One region of the Shewanella halifaxensis HAW-EB4 genome, then DNA from elsewhere that is predicted to be linked to it. Evidence: riboswitches for the same ligand, from Rfam matches in the RefSeq annotation. Region 1 holds a riboswitch; the other holds the start of a gene.

Region 1 (15,185 bases):
TTGGATGATGGATGATTTAATCCAAGATGGTAGCTTAGTGCGTTGCCTGCCCGAGTGGACGCCTTCTTTATCAGAACAATCCAGTGGTGATATCTATGCGCTATACAGTGGCGGCAAACATATGCGACCGGTGATCCGTGCCTTTATTGATTACTTAGTCAAAGCGCTAAAGCTATAAGTAATAGGTAGTTAGTAGATCGTCGTCAGTAGTTAATAGTTAGTAACAAGCCGCATACACAGATGATATGCGGCTTGTTATGGTGCAAGTAGTTTCTCGGTCGGCTAATCCTAAGCCAATAGCATCCGCCACCACATACCCGGTAAGCTGGTAAAGCCACTCGTGTAATAAGCCAGCTCGCCATCTTTTATCACTAAGAGTGTCGGGGTTAACTGCATCGACCAGTCCTGAGACAACTCACCACTTGGGTCGTTAACGACGGCAAAGTCATAGCCTTTATGTTGCAAGTATTTAAGCAGCTTTTCATCCGTCCCCGAAGTCATCGCAACGGTAATAACCGGATATCTATCTGCAATCATGTTCACCGATGGGCTCACAAAGTTACAAACTGGACACCAAGAGCCCCAAAAGTAGACCAATACAGGCTGCTCATGACTCATGGCTATCAAATCGACAGCTTGCCCCTGAACTGTTGTCGCTTGAATATTTGGCAACGCCGTTTTAGGCAGATCTCTGCTGCGCCAAATATCTAAAGCGGCAGAGAAAACGCTCAGCACAACGAGCATGAACAACAATTGTTTTACCCAACCAATTAATCTACGACCAAATGGCAGAGGCTTACCTACGCTATCCGCACGATTTGCACCATCAGCACGACTGTCACTCGTATTCGACTTATCTGGCCTTTGACTATCCGTGCTCATCTCGTGCCTCCAATGTGAGTTCGACTTGCTGTTTTAGTCGTTCAAATGGCACCAAGCCCACAATAATTTGCTCTCCAATCACCATACTCGGTGTGCCGCCTATCCTTAAGCCCCTCATTAACTCTAAGTTATCTGAAATGGCTGGTGATATGCTTTTCTCAGCCTGAGTCAACCATTGGCTAGTCTTTGTCATCGCTGCAGCTTTAGCGAGAGTTTGCCTATCTAGCCTACGAGGCGCCGCCATCAATGTATCTTTCAGCTTGAGAAACTTAGCGGGCTCATTTAACCAGACCCTTTGTGCAAAATCGACTGCCTCAACTGAGCTTTGGCCTTGTAATGGCACCATTTTCACTATGATTTTAAGCTGTGGATACTCAGCCATGAGCTTATCTAACTCGGGCTCCAGTTTCTTGCAGTAAGGGCAGTTAAAATCGGTAAAGTAAACCATGGTGACTTGTGGTTTTTCAGCACCTTTCCACGGGTCGGTAGCACGATGAAACAGGGCTGAGCGATTAGAATTTATCATCTCCTTCATCGTTGGAGCTGTCGCCCACATCGGTTTTACTCTTGAGTCTTCAGCTTTCACATTTTGACTGATGACCAACATAGCGCAATATAATGCAAATGCGGCTATAGTTGTTATAAAGAGTGTGGCTTGAAGCCTACTTTTAAATATTGGCTGCTTACAGCCTAAATTATTACCTGTTTTACGAGTCTTCATTCTTTTCACTTAGGTTTTCTCTTAGATTATCTCGTGGCGCTGCTAATAGTAGCGCTCTATTTATAACGGTTAAGCGCTTGCACTGTGCGCTATTGTCCAAATGCTTGAGGCGCGGCTTTAAATCAAAATCTTACCGAAGCCACGTTGATAGCATCGATAACATCGCTGGCAGACAAGATCACCGGCAGGGCAATTCCCTCAGGTGCATTCGGACCGTAAACCACATTAAACGGCACACCAAAACGATTATGACTCTGTAAATATTCGGTTATTGGCGCTGACGGCTTGGTCCAGTCCCCCTCCATCAACACTATATTTTCAGTTTTCAATTCGCTGTATACCGGATCTTGTAAGATCACCCCCACCTTGTTGGCTTTACAGGTGATACACCAATCGGCAGTAACATCGACAAACACGGTTTTGCCTGCCGCAACTTGTCTCGCTATTTCTGATTCATTCAGAGCACGCCAATCTAAGTCTGTAGGTAACGGCTGCGCCCACCTGTTTGATGTCGAAAATGCTGCAACGGCTAATACCATAATCCCGATACTGACACTGGCGATGACAGCGGCTTTACCTTGTACTTTGGCCATCAACATCAAGAACAACAGTAAAAGAATAGCCGCCGCAATCCACAAATAAACCGTAGGGATGAAGTTAGCTAACAAACTGATTAGCCACAGACTGGTCAGTACCAGTAGGCCCGAGAACACCACTTTAACCACATTCATCCAACGCCCCGGTTTAGGGAAGTAATTCGCAACTTGTGGGAATGCGGCTACCACTAACCAAGGCAATGCCATGCCTAATGCTAAAGCGGTAAAGATGACAAACAGACTCAAGACGTCAGCGCCTAAGGCAAAAGCGACTGCGGTGCCCAGAAAAGGCGCGCTGCAGGGCGTTGCCAGCAAGGTGGCAAACATGCCTTGCAAAAAGTGTCCGCGATGATCATTGCCGCCTGTTGTCGCCAGCTTTGTTTGTAGATTCGATGGCAAAGTGATCTCAAATGCGCCTAACATATTCAACGCAAACACCGAGGTCACAATCGCCATAAACCCAATAAACCATGGGTTCTGGAACTGAACGCCCCAACCTATTGCTTGTCCGGTCAGTTTAAGGGTGAAAATAAAGGCCGCGAGTAACCAAAATGACACCAAAATGCCGAGTGCTGAAGCGATAAACTGTTGACGAATTTGCCTGCGCTGCAGATCGGGCGCGGCGATAACGGCACTTAACTTCATCCCCAGAACAGGTAAAACACAAGGCATAACATTAAGTATTAAGCCGCCTAAAAGCGCTATTAACAGCATTTTTAAAAGCGAAGTCTGGCTCGATTTAATCGTGGTAGCTTCAACTTTAGAGGTGTACTCCACGGCGCGATTACTGTCTATCACAGTTAAATTGAGTGGCTTACCGAGCAGCTCTGGCTCTCCCAACCAACTTGATGCATCAAATACCGCTCTGAGTTTTTTCGCTGCGGTATCGGTTTCAAAACGCTCAAATATGACAAATTTAAACGTGGTATCAGGCTCACCATCGACAATAAACTTAGGCATTATCCAGCCAGTGTCATCCATCTCCACCTGTAGCTGCTTAGCTTTAGCATCCCAGCCAAACACTAGGGTGTCGCTGATCTTCTTCTGCGGTACCTTAGACAGTGCTTTGTTGTAGGAAAACATCGCACCGACATCAGAGTTAAGCTCACGAGGATCGATCTCTAAATTAATATCGTAGTCGGTTAACACGCAGATATTGGTACATGAAGATAAGGTGAATTTACCCTGTAAACTAGCAGGTTTAGAGGCATCGTTCAGCGTTACCAACATAGGAAATGCAGCCTGTTGGTGATAGCCAAAAGTTTGTAGTCCAAGCAGTGAAAACTGCTCAGGTGCAGGCCAATTCCAATTTACATTGTCTAAATTAGTTGAGCCACTCCAATCAATACTCGGTGCAATGCCGCCTTCACCAGGGCTACGCCAGTAGGTTTTCCACTCGCCATCAAGCTCAACTTCAAGTACACCAGGCATCGTATTTGTGGCTTTGTCTAACTCTCCAGTAAGCATAAATCTTGCTTTAACCGGTGGATGATTTGGGTTTTCTAGCCACCCCGTTGATTGGGCGAAGACCGGATTAGCCAGTGCTATCAAGCACACTAAAATGATCTGTTTTATTATTTTCAATTTATCTCTCCGCGAAAACGGCTCACAAAACCTTTTAGCCCCATATAGGCTGCTAGGCAAAGTGTTAATTAACGGCTTAATATTAAACAAAATAACAGCAGATTAGCGTTACTTTAGCCTAAAACAAGCAAATTCAAGTACAGTTATCACTAGCTCATTTGAAGCTAGATTAATCGTATTTATTCTTGAAATCGGCAGAAAGAGAGGTGTATTCGCCGCGGCCTTGGTAGCACAGGCACATCGAGTGCCCTTTGCAGCAATCGCGATGCTGGCGAGATAAAGGGGAAGATAAACAGTAACACCAATAACGGCATCACAGGCGGCTCGTCGAGACAAACCCTTAAAGACTTTTCCGATAGTTCACATTGGCTAAACTCTGCGTCCTTGAGCTTGCTATCAGTTGAATCGCTGTTAAGGCCAATGGCGCTCTCACTCGCTTGTGAAATCGAGCTGGCACTCAATTGATTAAAGGCACTAAATATCCCACTATTTTGAGCCAAGCACAGCAGCACCATGATGGTAAAAACCATAATAGTCCAAGGTTTCGCTGTTTTGTGAAAACTCAAATACGAGATAATAAACTCCGGTGCAAACCTAAAAACTAGGCTACATGCTATCTAAACTATGTTTAACCAATGGTGAACACAGGATATGACCGGGCTTTTACAAAAATAGTTCAGCCGATTACGCATTTTTATTTCGACCGCTTAGAAATGAGTCAAAGGGGCTTTTCACTGCCCCTTATCAACGCCCCTAATTCAGTTTCAATAAAGCCTTCCTCTATGCAGGAAGTATTGGGTGAATGGATATCGTAAACGACCAATTCGTGGAAATTCCAAACCTTTAATTGCATATTGTATACCTTTTAATGTTAAGATGAGCAAAATTCAGAATCAACGCCCATCTGAATTTCAAATAACCAAACACAACAGCGGGCATCTGGATACCTAGGGATCTGGACGTTTATTGCGTTAGCCTTAGTATTCGCAATCGAAACGAATTCAAGCGCAACATGAGCGAACTACACGTGAGGATAAAATGATAGAGCTTAGACATTTACGTACGTTAGTTGCCCTAAAGGAATGCGGCAGCCTCGCTGGGGCTGCAAAAAAACGCTTCGTCACCCAGTCGGCACTGTCGCATCAGATCAAGGAGTTAGAGACTCGCATTAACTCCGCTATTTTTGTGCGCAAGAGCAAACCCCTCTCTTTTACACAAGAAGGCGCGAGACTACTCAACCTTGCTGAAGATATTCTGCCAAAAGTGATCGAAACCGAATTTGATCTGAAGAAAGGTTTGGCCGAAGGGGATAATCATTTAGGCGTTGGTATTGAGTGCCACAGCTGCTTCCGCTGGTTAATGCCGGTAATGGAAGAGTTCAGGAAGCAATATCCACAGGCCGATCTCGACCTCTCTAGTCGTCACCTGTTCGACTCGCTAAATGCATTGCAGTTAGGCGAGCTAGATGTGGTGCTGAGCTCTGATCCCGTACCCGGTCAGTCAATTGCTTATCAGCACCTGTTTGATTTTGAAGTGAGATTGGTGGTTGCCAGCGACCATCCACTGGCACAGCAAGAGTATGTCACACCAAAGCAGTTGGAAAACTTAACGATTTTAAGTTATCCGGTTTCACTTGAGCGGTTAGATATTTATCGCCACTTCCTAGAGCCAGCAGGCATACAGGCTGGGCCGCAGGTGAAGTGTGATCTGACCATGATGCTACTGCAGCGTATCGCCTGTAATGATGGTATTGCAGCGCTTCCAAGCTGGTCGATTAGCGAAGCTCAAGGACTTAGCCTTACTAGTGTTAAGTTGGGGCCAGATGGTCTTAAACGTCCACTGTTTGGCGCATATCGTCGTAACGGTGCCAATGCTCGCTTAGCTCAACATTGGCTAGAACTGGTGGCAAAAGAAGGTTTAGCGAAGCAGAGATTGAACTGATACCAATCTATTACGTAATGATTTCTGTTGCATACAAAAAAGCCTGCATATTGCAGGCTTTATCATTAAAAGTTCATATCGGCTTCAGTAACAGGCCTTTTTTAGCGAGAACACGTCTTAATACCAAACCTGGAGAGTTAGCATTATGCGTTTGACGCAAGTTATGCGCGATTAAAAACTCATCACGTAAATCATCATCTAGCCCTAATGATTCAAACGCTTCCAGCGTTAAGGTTTGCTGTTTATCTTCAATCACAGACTTTAGCAGGCTGAGTGGATACTCCTGTTCAAGTTCTGAGTTCAAGTAAGCAAATGCTGTGAGTGCAATAATGTCACCAAATACACTAAATAGTGCCAAGGTTTGCACTTCATCTGGGCTAATTTGCAAACTATCTATCTGGTACAGCTGATCGACAGCATCGGTAGCAATCGCTTCTGTTAGTGCCCAATAGCCATGAACCAGCTTCTTATAGGGCTCATTCAGTTCGTCTAAACGCTCTTTCAGATAGAAAGTAAACGCATAGCGATAAATATTAACCTGGCCTAAACGCACTAAAGCATCTTTTAATGAGCGATTCTTACTCGATTGCGGCGTAGCGTGATCAGCACTGTTGCTGCGCCAAAGCAGATGGGCAGACAAAGCCGGATCAGATGAAACGATATCGATAACGTTACGAATATCACCGTCTGCAATAATGGCCTTTTTCAATGGGATAAGGATCCCTCTACGACCAATTACCTGCTCTTCGTTGCAGATAATTGCGCGTACTTGAGTAAATACTTGCTGCTCAAGATCTGTCATGCGAAACGTTAAACCTTATATTTTTTTTAATAAATATGTGCACTTAATTCCGTGTAAATTAACCCACATAATGACGTCAAAGGTCAAGCCATATAAGCGACTACCTTAACAAGTTTCAACAATTCTCTTCGCATTAATTTACCTTTACTAAATTAATAGCCGATTAAACCATCCATTCACGACTAGACTGATTTGTACACTCTAGAGTGAGATTTTTTTACAAATTAAGGCCTGAATGTAACCCTTTGCTATATTGCCTGATAAATAGCATTCGCGAGGGCTAAATAGCCGGCATCATTTAAATGTATAGCATCTGATTTTTTACTGGGACTTTTCAATAAATGACTTAAGACATCTTCGACTAAAACTAACTGATATTGCTCTGCAAGTTCCTCATAAATGGGTGATGCCGATAAAAATAGACTCTTTTGCGGCACTGCAACCAGTAGAACGGGGATCTGTTTCGATTGTGCCATCTCAATCATGGCCGCCAAATTGGATTTAGTCGTCATAGTAGGATGGTTTCTTAAGAAGTCATTGCCACCTTCTAACAAGATTAATAGCTCGGGTGAATGTTTATCTAATAACGTGCCTAAACGTGCGGCACCGCCAGTTGTTGTCTCTCCAGAGACTCCGGCATTAATCACATCAAAACCGCTCATGGAAGCAAGCTGGCTCGGATAATCTTGCCCCTTCGACGCGCCAATACCGTATGTGAGGCTATCGCCAAAGGCCAGCACTCGTGCATTTTCGGGCAAGGCGGGAATACACGCACCGGAGCAAGCTTGTAATAATAGTAATGACAGTATGGTGAGAAGTAGACCAAATGGCCTCAGTATCGACAAGTGTTTCATTGGCATGCCTACTTAGGAGTTTGCCAATTTATAACATAAAAAAAGCCAGACACAATGTCTGGCTTTTTTGCAATCGCTATACGTCAGCGATAATTAAAATGCTTGGTAGCTGACGCTGAAGAATAACTCTCTTCCAGGGCTAAAGTAGTTTTGATCTGAGATAATCTCTTCATCAAACAGGTTATTTGCCTTTAATCGTAAGCTCCATGCATCGTCTAGCTGGTAACCAATGCTTAAATCTAACTTGTGGTAGGCATCTAAGAACTGCTCATCGCCGGCGTAGCGCTTACCTTGATAATGGTAGTTTGCTAGCAAGTCGAACTGTTGCCAAGTATAACTCAGCAAATAGTTGAATTCGTTCTCACTACGACCAACTAACTGCTCACTTGTATGCTTGTTTTCTGCATCTAGATAGGTATAACTAAGCTGATGTTCTAGCCCTAGTAATTGATAATTTGCCGACAGTTCAACACCATTAATCTCGGCTTTATTGATGTTAGCTGGCTTCCAGATATCCCAACCGTAATCATCCTTCTCGCCTGTAGGTGCCCAAGCGATAAGATTATCGATGCTGTTTTGGAACACACTAATATAAGCACGAAGATCTTGGCTGTTAAAATGCAATGTCAGTTCATAACTTTCGGCGGTTTCAGAGATAAGATCTGGATTACCTGAGTCTGGCCAATATAGATCGTTGAAGGTTGGCGCCTTAAAGGCGGTGCCCGTTGCGGCGGCGAGACGCCAATGCTCATTAAACTCATAGGCGAGGCTGGCGTTATAGGAGACTTCACTGTCGATGTTTTCAACATCATCGTAACGTACGGCAACTTCAGCCAGCAACTTACTCCACTGTTTTTGTACTAATGCATAGACACCAAAAATATCACGCTGATCTTGAGCATAGTCACCTCTAACCGACTCATTTGACCAATCGATACCACCGGTCAGAGTTAAATCATCGGCAGCTAAATACTGGTTACTCCAGTTGACTTGGTCACGCTTAGTTTCAAACTCAGCTGTCGCGACACTCGCATCATCGCCACGGAAGTTTTCGTTATAATCTCGAGACTGACTCAGTGCTAACTTGCTGGTAAATTTGTCATTGTGGTACTGACCCGCTAGGTTCCATAAATAATTCTCGTAGTCAGACTCATCTGCCGAACCCGATGCATATATATCATCGTATTGAGTATTACCTTTATCGTACTGACCATTCCAAATCGCTTGCCAATTCGAGTTAATCTGCTGCGAGCCTTTCAGTGAAAGCGCGTTACGCTTATAACCATCATCATCGTTTTCCACTTCGGCGCCGTTATACACATCATAGCCTTCGGACTGCTCATGATTGACCGCGATTGTTGTGCTACCATTGCCATGATTCACTCCCGCGCCAAACGAGCCACGAATATAATCATTCGAGCCATATTCAGCACCAGCAAACCACTCTCCGCCTTCGAGTTGACGGGTAAAGATCTGAATAACGCCGCCAATCGCATCGCTGCCCCAAACCGAGGCTCTAGGGCCCTTAAGCACTTCGATACGCTCGATATTCTCTGGCGACAAAGTATTAAAGCTCACCGTCCCTAAGGTCGCCGATCCGACTTTAACGCCATCGACCAGCACTAATACATGGTTTGAATTACTACCACGAACACTAATTGACGTTGCCTGACCCGCGCCACCATTACGCGATACGCTTACACCCGGGAGTGTCTCTAATACGTCAGCAACAGATTTAGGGTTAAGGCGTACAATCTCTTCACGCTCAATGGTATTGATAACGGTCAGTTGCTGATCGGCTGTTGTATCGAAACGAGACCCTGTTACTGTGATTGCTTCATCGATAGCAGTTGAGTTTACATCGACGTCAGCGGCCTGCGCCGACAATGCAGATAGGCTAATAAGACTGCTAACTAGCAGTGCGATTTTTGATGGTTGTGTTCCCATTTACCTTTGACTCCTAAAGGAAAACGGGGCAAAAACGTCACGGTGATACGACCAATAAATGGAAAAACTCCATCCGTTTGCTGGTTCGTCTAATTGCCGCATTTCGAGATCTGCCCGCCGAAATCATCGAAATCACTATGCTGGCCGGTCTCCGGACTTAGGTTCTGTATCAATCAGCGATTAACACACGAGTACAAGCTTTATAACACCTTTCCATTGAGGTGCACTCGTCTCTCACCATTCACCGTTGCGGGGGCAGTGTCAGAATTTAACTGACTTCCCGATTATCCTCGATTACAGCTGTAACCTAAGGCACCAGTAAAGTTGACTAAAATATTTTAGTTTTATCAAAAACTAGGATTATTCCATAGTTTGATTTTTTATCGCTCAAGAGTGAAAAAGTGCCACTTTTGAGAGTGCGCGCATTATAGACGTCTATACGGTTAAATGTCTAACTTAACCGCCGAACAAATCAGCCTTTTAGATAAGCAAATCCTATTTACAACCCATCGGTTAGAACATAAATCCGTTGGTAAGACTATGGCCCGTTGCAAATATCATGACCTAATAAAGCCTAGCAAGGATTGGCAAAACCAATGGGATATTGGGCGATGCAGCACAAACAAAAAAGCGAATGCTCGGCATTCGCTTTTCAAGTTTAAATCTTCAACTCTCGATTTACAGTAACGCTAGCGCCGTCTTTAGCTGTTCTTCCAGCTCTGAATTACGCAGCTGCTGCTTTTCCATATCGAAATTATCGAAAAAGCTTGGTACTGAAAGTGTCGCTTTCACGTCTGCAGCGAAATAAGGCGCTGAGCCCGCTGCTGCGGCTAATACGCTCGATGCGCCGCCAGGTCCTGGCGAAGTCGCGAGCAGTACCATTGGTTTATTCTGAAATACCTTCATATCGATACGTGACGTCCAGTCAAACAAGTTTTTATAAGCTGCTGTGTATGAGCCATTGTGCTCGGCAAAAGAGATAATAATCGCATCGGCTGCACCAATTTTGGCAAAGAACTGTTGAGCCAACTCAGGGTGGCCCAACTGCTCTTCTCTATCTTGGCTAAAGATTGGCATTTCATAATCATTAATATCGAGGATTTCAACCTCGGCACCTTGCACTAATGATGCTGCATATGTTGCAAGTTGCTTGTTGATTGACTTAGTGCTGCTGCTGGCTGCAAAGGCTAATAGTTTCATAATAGGACTCTCTATTCAGTAATTCTCTATTCAGTGATTATTCATTGACGCTGCAGTCACAGCTGCAAAGTGTATTTGATTCAATTGCCATCCACTCAACTTAGCGCTTAATACTGAGATTAAGCCGTTCTAAAAAGGTTACGTTTTGAGCGACAATTCGATGTAGAGCAGTGTATATTAGATAGCAACTGTGATTAATTACCTCAAAAGATATTAACTATTTCCATATGACTCTTAATGCGACGATGAATAAGCTATTTGATGGTATCGTAATATTTGCGCAAGTGGTGAAAAGTGGTGGCTTCTCAGCTGCCGCAGAGGTGCTGGGGCACTCCACCTCCTACGTGAGTAAAGAGGTTAATAAGCTCGAAGAGCGTCTTGGGGTCAGGCTACTCAACCGTACCACCCGCTCTATTGGATTAACCCCCGAGGGAGATGCGTATTATCAGCAGTGTCTGCAGTTAATTATCGATGCAGAGTCAGCCGTGGGATTAATCACTCAAAACGATGTCAGTCCACGGGGAGTCTTAAGACTCAGTTGCCCCGTCGGTTTTGCACAAAATCATCTTAAACCGATTATCTCACAGTACCTGCAGCTTTACCCCAATGTCAGCTTAGATTTAGATTTAAGCGATAACCGCACCGATGTCGTTGCCGACGGTTACGACTTAGCGATTAGAGCATCGGCGCAACTTGAAGAATCGAGCCTCATCTGCCGTAAGATATATAGTTGCAAAGCCTATACCGTAGCTTCGAAAGAGTATATTTCACGCCATGGTAAACCCCACCACCCAAGAGAGTTAGAAACCCACAACGGCATCTGTTACTCCAACCATAAGCAGCCAAGTCGCTGGGATTATATTGACCATGACGGCAAGCATTTTGTCGTTGATATTCGCCAAAAGATCCTCTGCAATAACGGTCATATGCAGCTGAGCATGGCTTTGGCAGGCCACGGCATCACCCGCCTACCTAGTTTCTATCTGCAAGGGGCACTCGAAAGTGATCAACTTGAGATCTTATTTGAAAACTTCCCCAGCGCCGACATCGATGTATTTGTGGTTTACCCAAGCCGCAAGCACCTGTCACCTAAAGTCAGGGCCTTTATCGACTTAGCTGCTGAACGCTTAACAATATAACCCGCGGCCAATGTTAACCTTTATGGTCAAATTTTAAATTTATTACTTTAAAGTAAACCAATACCAAACTTATAATAAAAGACATTTCCCGGGCACAGCTAGCGCCTCTTTTTAGCTATGTCGTCAATCATTCTTCTGGGATCTCAAACTACTTAGGTGAAGTGTGTGCTAAAGAAAATTCTTTCTATGACCAGCTCGACCCAGATGTTAGTGGCCATGTTTGTCGGCTTTGGTGTCGGCCTTTTTTTTGGCGAATCCGTCAGTTGGATGGGCACGATAGGCACCAGTGTTATTCTGCTGATGCAGATGACAGTACTGCCCTATATCGTAGTGTCGCTGGTTGGCGGTATAGGTAAGCTGCAAAAGAGTACCGCTAAGCTTATCTTTAGTCGCGCAGGACTTATCATGTTACTGCTGTGGCTGCTCGCCATCGTCATGATTGCACTTATGCCGCTGTCTTTCCCTGTTATCGAATCGGCGTCTTTCTTTAGTACCAGCAGCATCGAGCCAATCACCCCCATCGATTACTTTAAGCTGTATATTCCCTCTAACCCCTTTGAGTCGATGGCTGACGGCTATGTACCCGCAATGGTGGTATTTAGTATCGCCATGGGACTGGCATTGATAGGCATGCAGGGGGAGAACAAGCAGCAAATACTCACCTTTATGCACACCAGCTCTGAGATCTTCTCACGCATCACTCAGGGCCTAGTTAAAATTCTACCTATCGGTATTTTTGCTATGTCGGCCTCGGCGGCAGGCACCATGGGGGTAGATGAGTTTGCCAGTATGCAGGTTTATCTCATCAGCTATTTTGTATTGTGTTTACTGCTGACCTTTTGGGTACTGCCGTGGATTGTGGCCTCGCTGACTCCTATCACCTTTGCACAAGCGCTTCGAATATCAAAGTCGAGCCTAGTCACCGCCTTTGCCACGGGTAATATCTTTATCGTTATTCCTGTCATTGTTGAAGAGTGTAAGCAAGTGATGCGCGAGCACGATGATCTATGTGAAGACGGCGCAACCTTGATTGAGATTTTGGTCCCTATCGCCTTTACCTTCCCTAATATCGGTAAGCTCACCGTTATTATGTTTGTCTATTTTGCCGGTTGGTTTAACGGCACCCCGGTGGATATCGCAAGCATTCCCTCGCTTTCTATCAGTGGACTACTCGCGCTATTTGGCAGTGTCTATGTGGCCATTCCGTTTATGCTGGACTTGGTAAAACTCCCAGCCGATCTATTCCAGCTATTTGTCATGTCTGGCTTTATCACGGGTAAATTTAACTCTATTGCCGCGGTAATGAATCTGTTTGCACTTACGCTACTGACTGCATCACTATTTCAAAAATCTCTCAAACTACGCCCGCCACAGCTACTGAAAATGGGGGTAGGTATTGGCGTCAGTATGTTTGCAACTTTAATAATCTGCCGCGTAGGCATGGGGATGTTTATCCATAGCCCAGAGATCACCAGTGGGGTTATTGCCAATATGCAGGTGGCAGATAAAGTACCCACCAAGGTAAAAAAGCAGTTCCCGGTCGTGGGGCAAACACCGACAACGCCTATTCGTAGCATCCAAGCGATTAGAGATGCCGGCACACTCAGAGTCGGTTATATCCCCAGTAACGTGCCCTTTAGTTACTATAATAATGCCGGTCATCTTGTAGGTTTTGATACCGCAATGGCCACTAAACTGGCCGAAGACTTACGGGTCAAAATCGAGTTTATTCCCTTTAGAAAAGATCAGCTAGCCGCATCATTAAAGGCTGGATTTTTCGATATCGCCATGTCAGGTCTCGCCATGGATATCGAGCAGATGGATGCACTGAGTTACGCCAACCCGGTACTTGAGCTTAATCTTGCTATCGCCACCAAAGACCATCTGGTGAATGAGTTTAAGAGCAATGAGAAAATACAAGAGATGCGTAATATGACAATCGCCTACGTTGAGCACAGCGACGCGATTGAAGATGCCAAGAAATTTGCTCCTAACATCAAATTTGTCAAAATTGCGGGTTATAAAGACTTCTTTAGGCAGAAGACGCACAAATATGACGCGGTAGTGATCAGCGCTCAGGCAGGCTCGGCTTGGACCTTGTTCTTCCCAGGTTACGGTATTGCGCTGCTAGAAAACCAATCTCGTTACCCTGTCGCCTATGCGATCGCTCAAAACAACCAATCACTGCTCAATTACATCAACAACTGGCAACGTCTGCGTAAGGTCGATGGCACCCAAGAGGGGATTTATGATTATTGGATGCTGGGTAAAGGCGCTCAAAAAGTGCAGCCACGCTGGTCGATTATGCGTGATGTATTGCACTGGGTTGACTAAAGCTTGAGAGAAGCCTCCATTAAAAAGCCCTTAACCTATATAGCGTTAAGGGCTTTTTATTTTAAGCTTTAGATTATGGTGATTGTGGCGTCGGAGTCGATAGCCGATTCACCTCATCCTCACTTAGATGACGCCAGCAGCCAACATCAAGCTCTAAACTCAATCCACCAATTCGCTCTCGGTGCAAACCGTTGACCCGATTGCCCACCGCGGCAAACATCCGCTTCACCTGATGGTATTTTCCCTCGGTAATGGTGAGTAGCACCTCTTTTTCAGTGACAACTTCCAGCTTAGCTGGCAGGGTTAATGCGGGCTCATTTTGCAATTGCAGCCCATGTGCAAACCTAGCAACCATATCTGCTACATCATCACGAATCGCGTCTCTTAATGTCACCCGGTAGGTTTTCTCGCACTGCTTATCGGGCCTGATAATATCAAATGACCAGCGGCCATCGTCGGTCAACAACACTAAGCCCGTGGTATCGGCATCGAGCCGCCCAACAATATGCAGTTCTTCCGCTCTTTCAATATTGATACAGCGAAACAGGCTTGGGTAGTCGCCATCAACATTGGAACTCAGAGTGTGTATCGGCTTATGCAGCATGATGTAACGTGATGGCCGCGCCACTAACCTTTGACCTTTGAAGACAACGCTATTGCTTTCATGTACCTGAAAACTCACTTCCGTTATCGTCTCACCATTAACGCTAATTTCTGCGCACTCAATACACTCGCTAGCCTGAGCACGATTAAGCTCGGTGCTTTTGCAGATAAATTTGTCTAAACGCATATGGCTCTATTCTTGTGAGTCGAGTTATCTCATGATAACGACAATTATCACCAGCAGCCAAAATTGCACAAGCGATCATTTAAAAATCCCCGTATTTATCCGCCCTTGTTAGAGGTTCAGCTGTTAAGCGCTCGCGATTTCAGGCACAATACCGGGCTAAGAAAAGGCTTAAAAAGCCTGTTACTTTGTCGTAAACGCTTAGGAATCCCAAATGACGCAGATCACCCTACTTACCCCTGACGATTGGCACTTACATTTTCGCGATGGCGATATGTTACAAGAAACAGTTCCCGCAACAGCGCGCCTGTTCCAACGTGCGATTGTTATGCCTAATCTTTTACCACCTGTCACCGACGCAAAGATGGTAACTGAGTATCGTGAGCGTATTTTGGCGG
Region 2 (15,185 bases), 210 kb from region 1:
TAACGAAGATATTGATTTTAACCATATCGTCCATCACGTGCCCGATACTTTCCACAATGGCTTTAATATTGGCTAGGCATTGCTCTGTTTGATCTTTTACATTGCCAACTACAATATTTCCCGTTTTAGGGTCTAGAGGTAATTGGGCTGAAATATTGTTGTAATGAGAAAAGGCGACAGTTTGTGTAGATACAGAATTTTGGGGTGCGTTATCTGTATTTCTTGAAACTTTTACGATGTCATTACTCATATTGGTATTTTTCCTTTTTGATTTTGTTAAGTAGATTTCCGTTTTACGGTGAACTAGGTGATTATCAGATTGAATAATCACCGATGTTTAAATAAATGTTGGTGTTTTTCCCTTTATTTTTTACATTCGTTCAGCAGCATCATGATGTTCACTTTGCAGCAGAACTCAGTAACCGGGCGGGGCCCTAATAAGAAAGTACGCTACGCCGAGCGACTTGCTGTTTGACCTAATTAGTCAGTGAATTTATATATTCAACATGCCTGCAGTTTCGATAAAGGTAAGGATCTCTGGTACGCCCTTACCGGTTTTCATATTGGTAAATATGTAGGGCTTTTCAGGTCGCATCCGTTTGGTATCTTGATCCATTACCACTAGAGATGCGCCAACATAAGGGGCGAGATCGATTTTATTGATTATGAGTAAATCTGAACGGGTGATCCCTGGTCCTCCTTTACGAGGGATTTTCTCACCTTCAGCGACGTCAATCACATAAATGGTTAGATCGGCTAACTCAGGACTAAAGGTCGCGCTTAAGTTATCGCCACCACTTTCAACAAATACTACGTCCAAATTCTTATGTCGTTTTGCCAGCTCTTCTACGGCAGCCAAGTTCATCGAAGCATCTTCACGAATGGCTGTATGTGGGCAACCACCCGTTTCTACGCCGATAATACGGTCAGCATCTAGTGCTTCAGCGCGGGTTAAAATCTTGGCGTCTTCTTGGGTGTAAATATCATTAGTCACAACTGCAATTTGGTATTTATTGCGCAGCGCCTTACATAGCACCTCTAACAGTGCTGTTTTTCCTGAGCCTACAGGCCCACCGACACCGATCCGCAGTGGTTGCTTATACTCTAATTCAGTCATTATTTATTCCTAATTACGATTAAGGTGCATGTAAAAATACAGCCTTTAGTGACATGTCTAAATGTTTCAGCCCACATGCTCGCAAGCTGAATTTTATTTGTTCAAAACCGAGCAGCTATGAGCGAAATAGCCGAGTATATTGGTGCTCATGGCGGCAACTGGCCATGACTTGTGCTGGTGTAAAGCTGCCAACCTCTTGATCCGTGATGAGTAGTGCTTTCTCTACAGCAGCTGGGATGTTTTCGGCTAGTGACATTAATAGTTGCTGTCCAGCACTTTGCCCTAATGGTACTAACTTGATCCCAACCACCACTGCGTTTTCAAGCCAGCTCCACAAGTATCCCCCTAGTGCTTTATCTAACGGGATCTGCCATTGATTAATCCCTAAGGCAAAAGCTGCTAATTGGCTTGTTTTCACCATGGTGGTTAACTCTGAAGTTAGCGCTATGCCTAACTTTGGTAGTAAGCGCACAAAAGCAATACCACGTTGATGCTCCTCCAGCCGCAACTCTTTGGTCTCGCGACTTGCGGCAAGGTAGTTACACCAAGCTTGTGCTTGAGCGTAATCGTTAGCGGCTAAATAGCCTTGAATACGCACTAAAACTGGTAATTCAAGACACGTTAAGCTCTCTAGCATCTGACTTTTTAACCAGTTTTCTAATTCTGTTGCCGTGGTTACCCAGCCCTTGTCAATTGCCCACTCTAAGCCTTGAGAATAGGTGAAGCCGCCAACGGGCAGAGAAGGGCTAATAAGCTGATAGAGTCGTAGCTCAGGTAACATGCAATGTGCACTGTACATAGATTAGTGCTCATGCTTATGAGGGTGACCATGTGCATGTTCATGACTGGCTTTTTCTAAACTATCGTCGTAGGCATCACCATGTGAATGGCCACCGGTAGTACCACCGTATGCTCCTGCTTCAGGTTGAAATGCTTCATTCTCAACGGTTACTTGTAACCCAAGCCCTATAAGCATCTCATCTAAAACATAATCATGTTGATAACGACACCATCCGGCTTCAACTTGAAGTGGCACATGGCGATTACCTAAGTGGTAACACCCTTTAGCAAATAGGGTTGGATTGTCGCTGCGTGCGGTAGAAACTTGCTCTTTTGCGGCAACGACTTCAACAACAAAACCATCGTCAGTCGATAGCAAAGAACCGTGATGCAAAATATGTCCTCGAGGGAGTAACAAACCGGCATCTTGGCCATCTTCAAGGACGATGCGCAGACGGCTTTTAGTACGCTGCACCATAGTTAAACAAACCTTTGCATCCACAGAAGGTACTTCGGTCAATATCTGGGTTAACTTAATCATTTTTGCCTCTTCAATAAGTTCGACTTGGCCGTCTAATGGCTCGTTCGGTAAGGGTTAAAATAGGAAGTAAAACAAACTTAAAACAAGAAGTAGCGCTGTGCCATTGGTAGCTCGGCTAACGGCTCACATACCAAGGCCATACCGTCGGCCTTTACCACATAAGTTTGTGAATCGAGTTCAATCACTGGGGTATAGCTATTATGGATCATGTCTTTTTTGCGAATATTGCGGCAGCCTTTGACCTCTCCAATAAGGTGAGTCAGCTTAAGCTTTTCTGTAATACCCGCTTCAATTGCCGCTTTTGGCAAAAAGGTCATTGATGTTGCTGCTCGTGCTTTACCTGTCGCCGCGTACATTGGGCGGTAATGCACAGGTTGTGGGGTCGGGATTGCACCATTGATATCTCCCATTGGTGCATAAACGGCTAAACCTCCTTTCAATACTAAAGCAGGTTTTACTCCAAAGAACGCCGGATCCCACAATACGATATCCGCAAGCTTTCCCTTTTCAATCGAGCCTACCTCATGACTAATACCATGGGTGATGGCAGGGTTAATGGTGTACTTGGCCACATAACGTTTAAGGCGTGTATTATCCGATAACTCAGAATCCCCCTCGAGCGGTCCTCGCTGTAATTTCATTTTATGAGCGCATTGCCAAGTACGCATCGCCACTTCGGCAACTCGTCCCATTGCTTGCGAATCAGAACTCATGACTGAGATCGCTCCTAAATCATGCAAAATATCTTCGGCGGCGATGGTTTCGCGGCGAATACGCGATTCGGCAAAAGCGACATCCTCAGCTATAGCGGGGTCTAAATGATGGCAGACCATCAACATATCTAAATGTTCGTCAACGGTATTAATGGTGTAAGGCATCGTTGGGTTTGTTGACGCTGGGATGATATTAGGCTCACCCACAGACTTAATCACATCCGGGGCATGTCCACCGCCAGCACCCTCGGTGTGGAATACGTGAATAACACGATCGCCAATGGCTTTAGTGGTTGCTTCATAAAAGCCACCTTCGTTTAATGTATCTGAGTGAATGGCCACTTGTACGTCCATCTCATCGGCCACCGTCATGCAGGTATCGATAGCGGCAGGCGTTGCACCCCAATCCTCATGGATTTTTAGACCCATTGCACCGTTTGCTATTTGCTCACGAATCGCATCAGGATTGCTGACGGTGCCTTTACCAAATAAACCCACATTGATCGGTAGTTCATCGGCAGCTTCTAGCATACGATGCATGTTCCAAATGCCAGGCGTTACAGTGGTTGCGGTTGAACCTGCTACAGGCCCTGTACCACCACCGATGAAGGTTGTAGTTCCTGCGCATAAAGCTTCTTCAACTTGCTGGGGGCAGATAAAATGCACATGAGTATCAATCGCCCCAGCAGTAATAATCTTGCCTTCTCCCGCTATAGCCTCAGTGCCTGCGCCAATAACAATATCTACGTTTGGCTGCACATCAGGGTTTCCAGCTTTACCAATACCGACAATACGACCGTGCTTGATACCTATATCGGCTTTGACTATGCCCCAGTGGTCGAGAATAAGGGCGTTGGTGATCACTGCATCGACGCAATCTTTGCTTAACGCTTGGCTTTGACCCATACCATCGCGGATCACCTTACCGCCCCCAAACTTTACTTCTTCACCATAAGTTGTGAGATCTTGTTCGACCTCTAACATTAACGCGGTATCCGCCAAGCGAACTCGGTCGCCAACGGTTGGCCCAAACATATCGGCATAGGCCTGTCTTGAAATCTTAGCCATGCTTACTCCTTAATTTTTCCCATAACTTTTCCATCAAAACCTTGAATAATACGCTTACCTGAATAGGCGACTAGCTCTACTGTTCTGCTTTGACCAGGCTCAAATCGAACGGCCATTCCTGCAGGAATATCTAAACGAAAACCCAAGGTTGGCTCGCGATCGAAGCTTAAAAATTCATTGACTTCGTAAAAGTGATAATGCGAACCAACCTGTATCGGTCTATCACCAATATTTGCTACCGATAAGGTATATTTGTCGTAGCCTTGATTAAGCTCTATTTCACCAAGAGCCTTATTTACAATGATTTCACCAGGGATCATGTTGTGGTCCTCTAATAACGTCAGTTTTAAACAATAGGCTCGTGAATCGAAACCAACTTAGTGCCATCTGGAAACGTGCATTCCACTTGTACGTTATGCACCATCTCAGGAACCCCCTCCATTACCTGGTCAGCGGTTAACACTGTACGACCATAATTCATTAAGTCAGCCACGGTGCGACCATCTCTAGCACCTTCCATAATGGCACAGCTAATTAATGCTACTGCTTCGGGATAGTTCAGTTTTAAGCCACGGTTCAAGCGGCGCTCAGCCACTAAACCCGCGGTGAACAACATCAACTTATCTTTTTCTCTTGGGGTTAACTCCATGACTTATCTCTCTTTCAAATCTATTTGTTATCTCAATCACTATGGCGATAATTTTATTGGTTTTATCAACCTAGACTCACTAAGCTCGCCCAATATTAGGTTGACCAAATTCTAGGTACTTCAGGGAGTTCCCCAAACCAGTGCAGGCGAACGCAGCGCCAGATTTGCACAAAGCTCGCCATCATAGGTTCAGTTTGTTGGCCTAGAGCACGCACCACAATTAAGCTATCTTCTGCTGTGCTTGTTAATGACATTGCACTACTTGTTGACGCGCTACCTATCTCACTGCTACCGAGTAAAATCTCACTACCAAAACGGAGTTGTTGCTCGTCGATAACCTGGTTAATTTTATCGATTAGCTCAGGTTCAATAGGGGTGATATAAAGACTTCCAGACATGGCAAAATTTCGTAATGCCGCAGCTTGGTCGATGTGACTTTGGCTTTTGACGCGTAGCGTTTCCGCCAGTAATACACGGTGATCTCGATGAATAAAGGTTTGTCCTAATACTTGGCCGTTATCAAAAGTCTCTGCCAACATGGGACGACCAAAACATTGCATTTCCCAGCCGATAAACCGAGCATTAGTCGCTAAATTAACTTGAGTCAGTAACTTACAATTAGCCCCAGGAAAGAAAATGTTCTCCATGGGTAACCATTCAAGTAAACCGTCTTTTGCTACGGTTAACTCTTGGCTTTGCCATGCTTGTTCACCGTTACTACGATAAAATTTAGTCGCCCCAGGGGTCGTCAATAAGGCGTGTGCTTGAGTACCAACATCAATATTAAAACTGAGCTGATCGCCTCCCACCACACCACCAGGTGGGTGTAATAGATAGGTATGACAAGCAGCACCTTCAGGGTAAAAGGTTTTTTGTACCGTTAAAGGACCAAGTTGATGTCGTTCTAAAAGACGAGTTTTTTCACGCTTGATACCATATTTAAGGCTCAACTCTGCACGCCAGCCAAAATGAGACTCTGGGCGTTTATAGCTAACGCTTTCGGGGATATTCATCAATCAAATTTATCCAAAATAATGAAGGCAAATTTGCAAGCCTACACATCACATCCCCACTGAAGTGAGTATGTAAATTAAATAAAGATTTTAGAAAAACACGCGCAACGAGACTGCTCAATCAACGTAAAGTTGATGAGAATTTAGGCGTAAACCTAAGTTAAAGGCAGCAGTAAAACCCAAACTATTAAGTGAATGATCGGCTGCGAGCGCTTTTAAAACCTAATGAATAAAAAGTTGCGAATATTTATCGTTTCGAACGAAGCCAGACTGCACCACAAGCGATGATAGCGACAAGTAAGATAAGTGGCGCAACATCAGACAAGTGATGGAATAAACCAACAGAACCGTGACCTGGATGTGCCCATGAAACAGAAGGGATCAATAGCATGATCAATGTAGGAAGAAGAGTCTTCATTGTGTGTATCCTGAAATAAATTGTGGTAAGCAGTGTGGAGGAAAGAACATTCCTCCTGAGAAGAGAGCATAGTAAACCTTTTTGGTCTGAAAACTGTGACGTAGATCGCTAGATGGGCGATAAGTGAGAATAAAAGCGAGTGCTTTGATTTTTTCCCGTGGTGAGCGGACAAACAAGTTTGCCCGCTCACTCAAGGCTGTCTATTTTGGATCATTCCTTACTCAGGATCATAATCCAAAACAGGGGCTAGCCAGCGCTCAGTTTCCTCAATGCTCATGCCTTTACGCGCCGCGTAATCTTCTACCTGATCGCGGCCAATATTGGTCACGCCAAAGTAACGCGATTGTGGGTGGGAAAAGTACCAACCCGACACCGCAGCAGTTGGGTACATAGCATAGCTCTCGGTGAGCCTAAGGCCGATAGTTTCATCAGGCTTGAGCAAGTCCCAAAGCAGGCCTTTCTCGGTATGATCTGGACAGGCTGGATAACCTGGTGCCGGACGGATCCCCTTGTACTTCTCTTTGATAAGCGCCTCGTTATCAAGCGCTTCATCGGCGGCATACCCCCAAAACTCTTTACGCACTCGTTCGTGCATATGTTCGGCAAAGGCTTCGGCTAAACGGTCAGCCAGAGATTTGAGCATAATCGCGCTGTAGTCATCATGTTCGGCTTCAAAACGCGCGATATGTTCGTCGATGCCGTGCCCAGCAGTCACCGCAAAACCGCCCATGTAGTCGGCGACATCAGAGTCTTTTGGCGCAACAAAATCGGATAAACAGAAGTTGTGGTTGCCAACTCGTTCTATCTGCATCCGCAGGTGGTGCAGGGTCATTATCGGCTTCTCGCGAGATCCATCCGTCCCATCGGCAGAGTAGAGCTCAATATCGTCATGGTTAACGCTATTAGCAGGGAATAGACCCATCACGGCTTTAGCGGTTAGCCACTTTTCACTGATAATCTTATCTAGCATTTTTTGTGCATTGCTATACAGCTCACGGGCCTCTGTGCCCACGAGTTCATCATCTAAAATACGCGGAAAATGCCCATGTAGCTCCCAGCTGCGGAAAAATGGCGTCCAGTCGATGCGCTCGACTAAGTCTTCCAGTGGATAGTCATCAAATACTTGGCGGCCTAACTGGTTTGGCACAAATGGCGTGTAGTTTTGCCAATCGTGCTGGCAGCGGTTTTCACGTGCAGCTTCGATAGAGGTGATCACCTTTCGCTTAGTCTGTGATAGACGCTTTTCACGCATCACGTCATACTCTGCGTAGGCTTCGTCGATGGTTGCTTGGCGAGTATCGTTATTGATAAGCTTTGACACCATAGGCACGGCGCGTGAGGCATCGGCAATGTAGATGGCACCTGTTGGCGAATGCGGCGCAATTTTGACTGCAGTATGAATTTTAGAGCAGGTCGCGCCGCCAATAATCGATGGAATAGTTAAGCCCGCCTTATGGAAAGCCTTTACGTTATGCACCATCTCATCGAGACTTGGGGTGATAAGCCCCGACATGCCGATGACATCGACGTTTTCGGCTTTAGCGACTTCGATGATCTTCTCAACTGGCACCATGACGCCCAAATCGATCACCTCATAGCCGTTACAGGCGAGTACCACGCCAACGATGTTTTTACCGATATCGTGCACATCGCCTTTTACCGTGACCATGAGAATTTTACCGTTAGACTGGCCTGGGACTTTTTCGAGCTCAATATAGGGATTTAAGTAAGCCACGGCTTTTTTCATCACTCGCGCCGATTTTACCACTTGCGGCAGGAACATCTTGCCCGAGCCAAAAAGATCGCCAACGATGTTCATGCCGTCCATTAATGGCCCTTCAATCACATCAAGTGGTCGAGTTGCCGCCGCTCTGGCCTCTTCGGTATCTTGGTCGATAAAGTCAGTGATGCCTTTGACTAGCGCATGGGCCAGACGTTTATTCACATCCCAGCCGCGCCATTCTAAATCTTCTTTCTTAATGGTTTGGCTGCCATCGCCACGATACTTCTCGGCGACGTCTAATAACTGTTCAGTGTTGTTTGACGGGTCACCATTATTATCAACCGCAGTGCAGAGCAGGTTTTGTACTACCGCTTCGACTCTCTCTTTTAATTCAGGGTCGATATCATCATAGATTGCCAGCTGCCCGGCGTTAACGATACCCATGTCCATACCCGCTTGAATAGCGTGATAGAGGAAGACGGCATGAATCGCTTCACGTACTGGGTTGTTGCCACGGAACGAGAAAGAAACGTTCGATACTCCGCCCGAGACCATCGCGTGGGGTAGGGTACGTTTGATCTCGCGAGTCGCCTCGATAAAGTCGACCGCATAGTTGTCATGCTCATCGATACCAGTGGCGATAGCGAAAATATTCGGGTCAAAAATAATGTCTTCAGGTGGGAAGCCAACTTTATCGACCAAGACACGATAAGCGCGGGTACAGATCTCAATTTTACGCGCCTTGGTATCGGCTTGGCCGACTTCGTCGAAGGCCATGATGATAGCGGCTGCGCCATAACGCTTTACCAGTTTAGCCTGTTCGATAAACTTCTCTTCACCCTCTTTGAGCGAGATAGAGTTGACGATACCTTTACCTTGAATACACTTTAGTCCCGCTTCAATCACCTCCCATTTAGAGGAGTCGATCATAATCGGCACGCGAGATATATCAGGCTCGGAGGCGATGAGATTGAGGAATTTTTGCATCACCTCAACGCCATCAAGCATGCCCTCATCCATGTTGATATCGATGATCTGCGCGCCGCTCTCCACCTGTTCGCGGGCAACCGATAGCGCCTCTTCATATTCGCCAGTCTTGATAAGACGCAAAAATTTAGCCGAACCGGTGACGTTAGTACGTTCACCCACGTTTAAAAATAGCGAGTTGTCATCTATGGTCAGTGGCTCAAGCCCGGACAGACGACAGGCCACGGGAATATCTGGGAGTTTACGGGCGTTATGTTTAATTACTGCATTGCGTATAACGCGGATATGATCCGGTGTGGTACCGCAGCAGCCACCGATAATGTTTAAAAAGCCTTCCTCTGCCCACTCTTCGATAACATCGGCCATCTGTTCTGGGCTCTCATCGTAGCCACCAAATTCATTTGGCAGGCCGGCGTTCGGGTGTGCTGAGACGAAGCATTCAGAAATTTTTGATAGCTCTTCCACGTAGGGGCGCAGCTCTTTTGGCCCAAGAGCACAGTTAAGGCCAATCGAAAGTGGCTTAACGTGACGCAGTGAGTTGTAAAAAGCTTCGGTGGTTTGTCCCGTTAGCGTGCGACCAGAGGCATCGGTAATGGTGCCTGAAATCATAATTGGTAGGCGGAAGCCTTGAGTGTCGTACACGGTTTCGATGGCAAACAACGCGGCTTTGGCGTTAAGGGTATCGAAAATGGTTTCCACCATGATGATGTCGCAGCCACCAGCAATCAGGGCATTGATAGATTCAATATAGGCTTCAACGAGCTCATCGAAACTGACATTACGATAGCCAGGGTCGTTGACATCTGGGCTGATAGAGCAGGTGCGGTTGGTCGGGCCTAAAACGCCTGCAACATAACATTGGCGCCCCGTTTCAGCTTCGACTTCATTGGCCGCTTCTCGGGCAAGGCGCGCACCTGCCAAGTTAATTTCGGCCGAGTGAGCTTGCATGTCGTAATCGGCCATGGCGATACGCGTAGCATTAAAGGTGTTGGTCTCGATGATGTCAGAGCCTGCTAATAGGTACTCTTTATGGATCTGTTTGATGGCACCCGCTTGTGTGAGCACCAACATGTCGTTGTTGCCCTTTACATCGCAATGCCACTCTTTGAACTGCTCACCGCGAAAATCGGCTTCATCAAATTTGCGATCTTGGATCATGGTGCCCATCGCACCATCGAGGATAAGGATCCCATCAAGAAGCTTTTGGGTAAGGACTGCTAAAACCTTGTCGGCAGTGTCTTGAGTATGTGCTACTGCGCTCAAGGCATGTGTTGGGGTACAGGTTGCCATAGATAATTCCTACCAGTTCGCAAAGTCATTTTTTATGTATGTAAATCATGTCCGCTATTTTCATTTAAGGCCTCTTCGTGATTGAGTGGCCATTTATTTTGTTTGGACATTTATACGTATAGACGTCCATAATACGTGAGAGGCGATAAAAAGTGCAAGTGCTAAAGCATGATACTTTTTCAGCATTAAAACCCAATGAATTTTAACTAAGTGTCTGATAAATAATGAAGGTGTGCGGGGATGATGCAAACCACTAAGGTGATTTTACTTCGACATGGTGAATGTGAGGGCGGCAATATTTTACGCGGTCAAGTCGATGTGGCCTTAACTGGGCAGGGTGAACAGCAGATGCGAAAGGCGTTTTCTGCGCTGAGTTTAGTATCGTTTCAGTCTGAAGCCGAGCCAGAATTAGCGGCACCGCAAGCGCCTGAAGTGGTGTTGAGTTCACCGCTTATTCGCTGCGCTACAATGGCAGGGAGGTTTGCACTGTTAAACCAGTTACCTTACTCAGTCGAAGCTGGGTTTAGAGAGCTGAATTTTGGCGACTGGGATGGACAAACATTTGATACTCTCTATCAGAACTATGCTCATGAACTTGATAACTATTGGGCTAATCCTTGGTTATTACCACCGCCCAATGGCGAGTCGATGCAGGCGTTTGAGTCTCGTATCGATACGGCTTGGCAGACGATGCTTAAGCAGCATCAAGGTAAGCGCGTACTGCTGGTAACTCACGGCGGCGTGATCCGTCATTTGATGGCCAAAGCGTTAGGTGTCAATCAAGCAGCGGGTTTTTATACTTCGCTTAAATTGTCCTATGCCGCCACGGTAGAGATTGATGTTTTGCATGATGGCGAGCAGCAGTACATGACCCTTAATTGGCGGTAAAGAAGGAGCTAGGGTTAAGAGAAGATTCTAGGTTTCAAAGAAGGTACTAGCTCATAGGAAAAGCAGGTCCTAGGAAAAGCAAAAACGGAAAAGCTGAAACGAACGGCCTGTGGCCTAGGGAACGTGACTGCGTCACTCACAGAACGCTGCGCTTACGGGAAAGATTAGAGGATATCGTTTCTTGTAGGTCGGGCTTTAGCCCGTCAGAAAAGCAGAGCGACCTGCGGCCTTTTGAGCGTGACAGCGTCACTGACGGAAAAGATTAGACAATATCGTGTCCCTGAAGCTGATTTTCCTCGCTCCGAATTGAAGCGTGTACCAGTAATGTAGCTAGATAAGAAAAAGCTCAGCACGCAAGTGCACAAAGGCGTGTTAAACTGCGGCGTTATCTTATTTGACGTTGCACTAATGCGCTAAAGTTAGCGTTAAATAAGAATGAAAGTTAGGTGCTTAACGGCATAAAGGGAACCGGAAGCTGACTGCAAGCAGTGGCTTAGTCCGGACTGTACCCGCAACTGTAGGGAAGCTTAGCCGTAGCGCTGCTTCTAAGTCAGATACCTGCCTAACTGATGTTGTTCAGTACGTATCAATAAGTACGTGTTGATAATTAGAAGTGTATCCATATACACATAAACTCGTGCGGGCGACTCGAGGGAGACAAGAAAGTGAAACTAAAGACAGGGCTTAGAGGCTGGGTCGAATGCCTCTCATGACAAAATGGGCTAGCATAAACAATCCTAGTACCCAAACCGATTTGGACGCAAAAACAGTGCTGTCGGTGAAAGACTTGAGCTGGCAGCTAGGTGGTAAAGCGATTTTATCGGGCATTGAATTTAGTCTAGCTGAAGGCAAGATGCTGGGGATTATTGGCCCTAACGGCGCGGGCAAGTCGAGCCTGCTGCGCTGCTTATACCGCTTTATTAAGCCTACAACAGGCTGCATTCATCTCTTTGGCGACGAAATTAACACCTTGTCGGCTAAGGCGTTTGCACAGCAAATTGCCGTGGTGCTGCAAGATACTCCGCATCATTTCGAGATGACCACTGCGCAGCTTATAGCCCTTGGGTTAACGCCTCACAAAAGTGCATTTGATTTTACCGGTCGCGCCGACCGCGCAGTGATAGCGCAGGCGCTTGAAAAAGTTGGCCTACAAGATAAAGCCAATCAAGCCTACGAGAGCCTATCTGGCGGCGAGAAGCAGCGAGCCTTGATTGCTCGTGCTGTAGTACAACGGCCTAAGTTACTTATTCTCGATGAGCCGACAAATCACTTAGATATTCGTTATCAGATCCAAACCTTAGAGTTACTGCGCAGCCTCAATATCACAGTCATCACCTCTATTCATGATCTTAACCTTGCCAGCGCGCTGTGTGATGAACTATTGCTGCTTGATAACGGTCGAGCCATAGCCTGCGGCTCACCTAAAGCGGTACTCACCGAGCAGCGGATCGCCGAGGTGTTCGATGTGTGCTGTCAAATTAGGCCGCACCCTCAGCATGGGAATCCACTTATCAGTTATTTCTATGGTTACGAGGCTGTCTCGGCAAACGGCGTTCATACAACCGCTGATATAAAGGCGGGTGTTCAAGTGAAAGCTGAAGCTCTGGCTCAAATGAAAGTTGGAGACCCTGATGAGTAAGGCCACAATCGCTAGCAACCCGCTAGCAATGACTTGTCGTCGCCGAACTGAGCATCTAGTGCTACTTATACTCACTTTTGTGGCATTGCTTACCCCGTTTGCGGCTACAAGTTTTGGTGCCGCCACTATTAGCGCTGTCGATGTGCTGAATGTGTTTAGCCATAAGTTATTTAATATCGGCGAGCCTATCGGCGTGAAAGAGCGGATTATTTGGGAGCTGCGTTTACCGCGAGTGTTACTGGCATTTATCGCCGGGGCAGGGCTGTCGATTGCGGGCAGCGTACTGCAAACCGTGACCCGCAATCCTCTGGCTGACCCTTATCTTTTTGGGATCTCCTCTGGCGCTTCTTTTGGCGCCGTGGTGGCTCTTACTCTCTTTAGTCAAAGCATGCTCTGGCTAAGCCTGCCTGTTGGCGCCTTTATTGGTGCCAGCCTTTCAGTGGTGATGGTACTCAGTCTATGCGGTCGTAACTTAAGTACTCAGGTCGAGCGGATGCTACTTTCTGGGGTGGCGATCTCGTTTATGTTTGGCGCAATGGCCAGCCTAATGCTGTACTTCTCTAGCCCACAAGCAGCGGCATCGGTACTATTTTGGACTTTAGGTAGCTTTGCTAAAGCGAGCTGGCAAGGCTTGTGGTTGCCAGCGGCTGTCGTCATCGTTGCCACCCTAGTTATCTTGCTGAATAAGCGCCAAATAGTGGCCATGCGTGCCGGTGATGAAACCGCCCATACTTTAGGGATTAATGTTGGGTTTTTGCGGCTTAATATGTTGCTATTGTGCTCGCTTATCACCGCAATCTTAGTCGCAAATTGCGGCGGAATTGGTTTTATCGGGCTAATGGTGCCCCATACCGTACGCTTGCTGTTTCCTGGGCGATACCCTCTGCTATTAACGGCGCTACTGGGCGGACTATTTTTGGTTTGGGTCGATGTGTTAGCGCGAACTCTGCTGAGTTACCAAGAGCTGCCAGTGGGGATCATTACCTCGGTGATGGGCAGTATTTTCTTTTTATTTATTTTAGGTAGTCGCAGTGCCAAGCGCATCTAGCGAGCCATTGTAATAGTGATCGTTGTACGTACAACTCAACCTTATTAAGCGGTTAAGGGAATCAAATATGTTCGATATTAAACTAATAAATACTGAATTTGACGATGTCATTCAGCAAAAAATTGACACAAAAACCAAACCCTTGGGCGCTCTGGGCGACTTGGAAACCTTAGCGCTGCAAATCGCCCGTGTACTCGGTAAAGATAAACCCCAGATCCGTAATCCAAAGATGATGGTATTTGCGGCCGACCACGGCATTGCAGATTCTGGCGTATCGATAGCACCGAGTGAAGTGACCACACAGATGGTGGTTAACTTTATCAATGGCGGTGCGGCGATTAATGTATTTACTCGTCAAGTAGGTTTTGACTTAGAGGTGATAGATTGCGGCATCTTAAAGCCGATTGAAAATCTAGAGGGCGTAATTGACCAGCGTTTAGGTGCGGGCACAGGGCCCATTCATAAACGTGCTGCCATGACCTTAGGCGCGGTGAAACAAGGCTTTAAGATGGCTACCGACAGAGTCGAGCTACACCATCAAAACGGTTGTAACTTAATCGCCTTGGGTGAAATGGGCATTGGCAATACCTCGTCTGCGGCGGCAATTATGGCTGCGCTAACTGGAATGAAGGCAGAAGATTGTGTTGGCCGAGGCACAGGCATCGATGCGACAACCTTTAAGCGCAAGAAGATGTTAGTCGAGCAAGCTCTGCTTATGCACCACTGTGAGCTTGATGACCCAATGCAGGTTCTGGCCTGTCTCGGCGGCTTTGAGATTGTGCAGATGACAGGCGCTATGTTGGCCGCTGCCGAGCGTAATATGCTGGTGATTGTCGATGGCTTTATCGCAACTGCAGCGGCATTAGCGGCAATCAAGATTAACCCCAACGTGCGTGAGTATATGATTTTCGCTCATCAGTCAGATGAGAAGGGCCACGTTATGATGCTGGAATTCTTGCAAGCTAAGCCGTTGTTAAAGCTTGGCATGAAACTGGGTGAAGGCACGGGGGCGGCATTGGCGCTCCCGCTTATTCAAGCAGCGGTGAATTTCTATAATGAGATGGCCAGCTTTGCAGATGCAGGGATAGAGATTTAACTGCTGAAACAAGCTAAGACGGTCAAAGCCAAGACGGTTCAAGCCAAGACGGTCAAAGCTAAGACGGTTCAAGCCAAGACGGTCAAAGCTAAGACGGTCAAAGCTAAGACGGTCAAAGCCAAGATGGTTCAAGCTAAGACGGTTGAAGCTAAGACGGTTGAAGCTAAGACGGTCAAAGCTGAGCTGGAACAGCCTATTTGTTCTTCTGTAGGTTG

What was found. A riboswitch is a leader RNA that binds a small molecule or an ion and turns the genes downstream of it on or off. The one in region 1 is predicted to bind cobalamin.
Region 2: linked by a shared signal. The riboswitch ahead of SHAL_RS17915 (ABC transporter ATP-binding protein) and the one ahead of SHAL_RS17025 (TonB-dependent receptor domain-containing protein) in region 1 are both predicted to bind cobalamin.

The regions. Positions count from the first base shown of each region.
Region 1 covers NC_010334.1:3,998,079-4,013,263, forward strand. The annotation lists gene SHAL_RS16985 (LysR family transcriptional regulator) at 1-178, shown strand, start outside; gene SHAL_RS16990 (protein disulfide oxidoreductase) at 289-882, opposite strand; gene SHAL_RS16995 (DsbA family protein) at 869-1,408, opposite strand; gene SHAL_RS17000 (protein-disulfide reductase DsbD family protein) at 1,726-3,783, opposite strand; gene SHAL_RS17005 (hypothetical protein) at 3,963-4,313, opposite strand; gene SHAL_RS17010 (LysR family transcriptional regulator) at 4,822-5,724, shown strand; gene SHAL_RS17015 (HDOD domain-containing protein) at 5,798-6,526, opposite strand; gene SHAL_RS17020 (arylesterase) at 6,775-7,380, opposite strand; gene SHAL_RS17025 (TonB-dependent receptor domain-containing protein) at 7,474-9,327, opposite strand; cobalamin riboswitch at 9,453-9,662, opposite strand; gene SHAL_RS17035 (NADPH-dependent FMN reductase) at 10,006-10,527, opposite strand; gene SHAL_RS17040 (LysR family transcriptional regulator) at 10,773-11,666, shown strand; gene SHAL_RS17045 (cation:dicarboxylate symporter family transporter) at 11,832-14,000, shown strand; gene SHAL_RS17050 (pseudouridine synthase) at 14,074-14,790, opposite strand; gene pyrC (dihydroorotase) at 15,002-15,185, shown strand, end outside.
Region 2 covers NC_010334.1:4,211,568-4,226,752, reverse strand. The annotation lists gene SHAL_RS17965 (RidA family protein) at 1-250, opposite strand, end outside; gene ureG (urease accessory protein UreG) at 494-1,117, opposite strand; gene SHAL_RS17955 (urease accessory protein UreF) at 1,233-1,916, opposite strand; gene ureE (urease accessory protein UreE) at 1,920-2,438, opposite strand; gene ureC (urease subunit alpha) at 2,516-4,219, opposite strand; gene SHAL_RS17940 (urease subunit beta) at 4,222-4,539, opposite strand; gene ureA (urease subunit gamma) at 4,566-4,868, opposite strand; gene SHAL_RS17930 (urease accessory protein UreD) at 4,964-5,881, opposite strand; gene SHAL_RS23325 (hypothetical protein) at 6,129-6,299, opposite strand; gene metH (methionine synthase) at 6,517-10,299, opposite strand; gene SHAL_RS17920 (histidine phosphatase family protein) at 10,540-11,187, shown strand; cobalamin riboswitch at 11,615-11,767, shown strand; gene SHAL_RS17915 (ABC transporter ATP-binding protein) at 11,897-12,826, shown strand; gene SHAL_RS17910 (FecCD family ABC transporter permease) at 12,819-13,874, shown strand; gene cobT (nicotinate-nucleotide--dimethylbenzimidazole phosphoribosyltransferase) at 13,942-14,970, shown strand; gene SHAL_RS23320 (hypothetical protein) at 15,094-15,185, shown strand, end outside.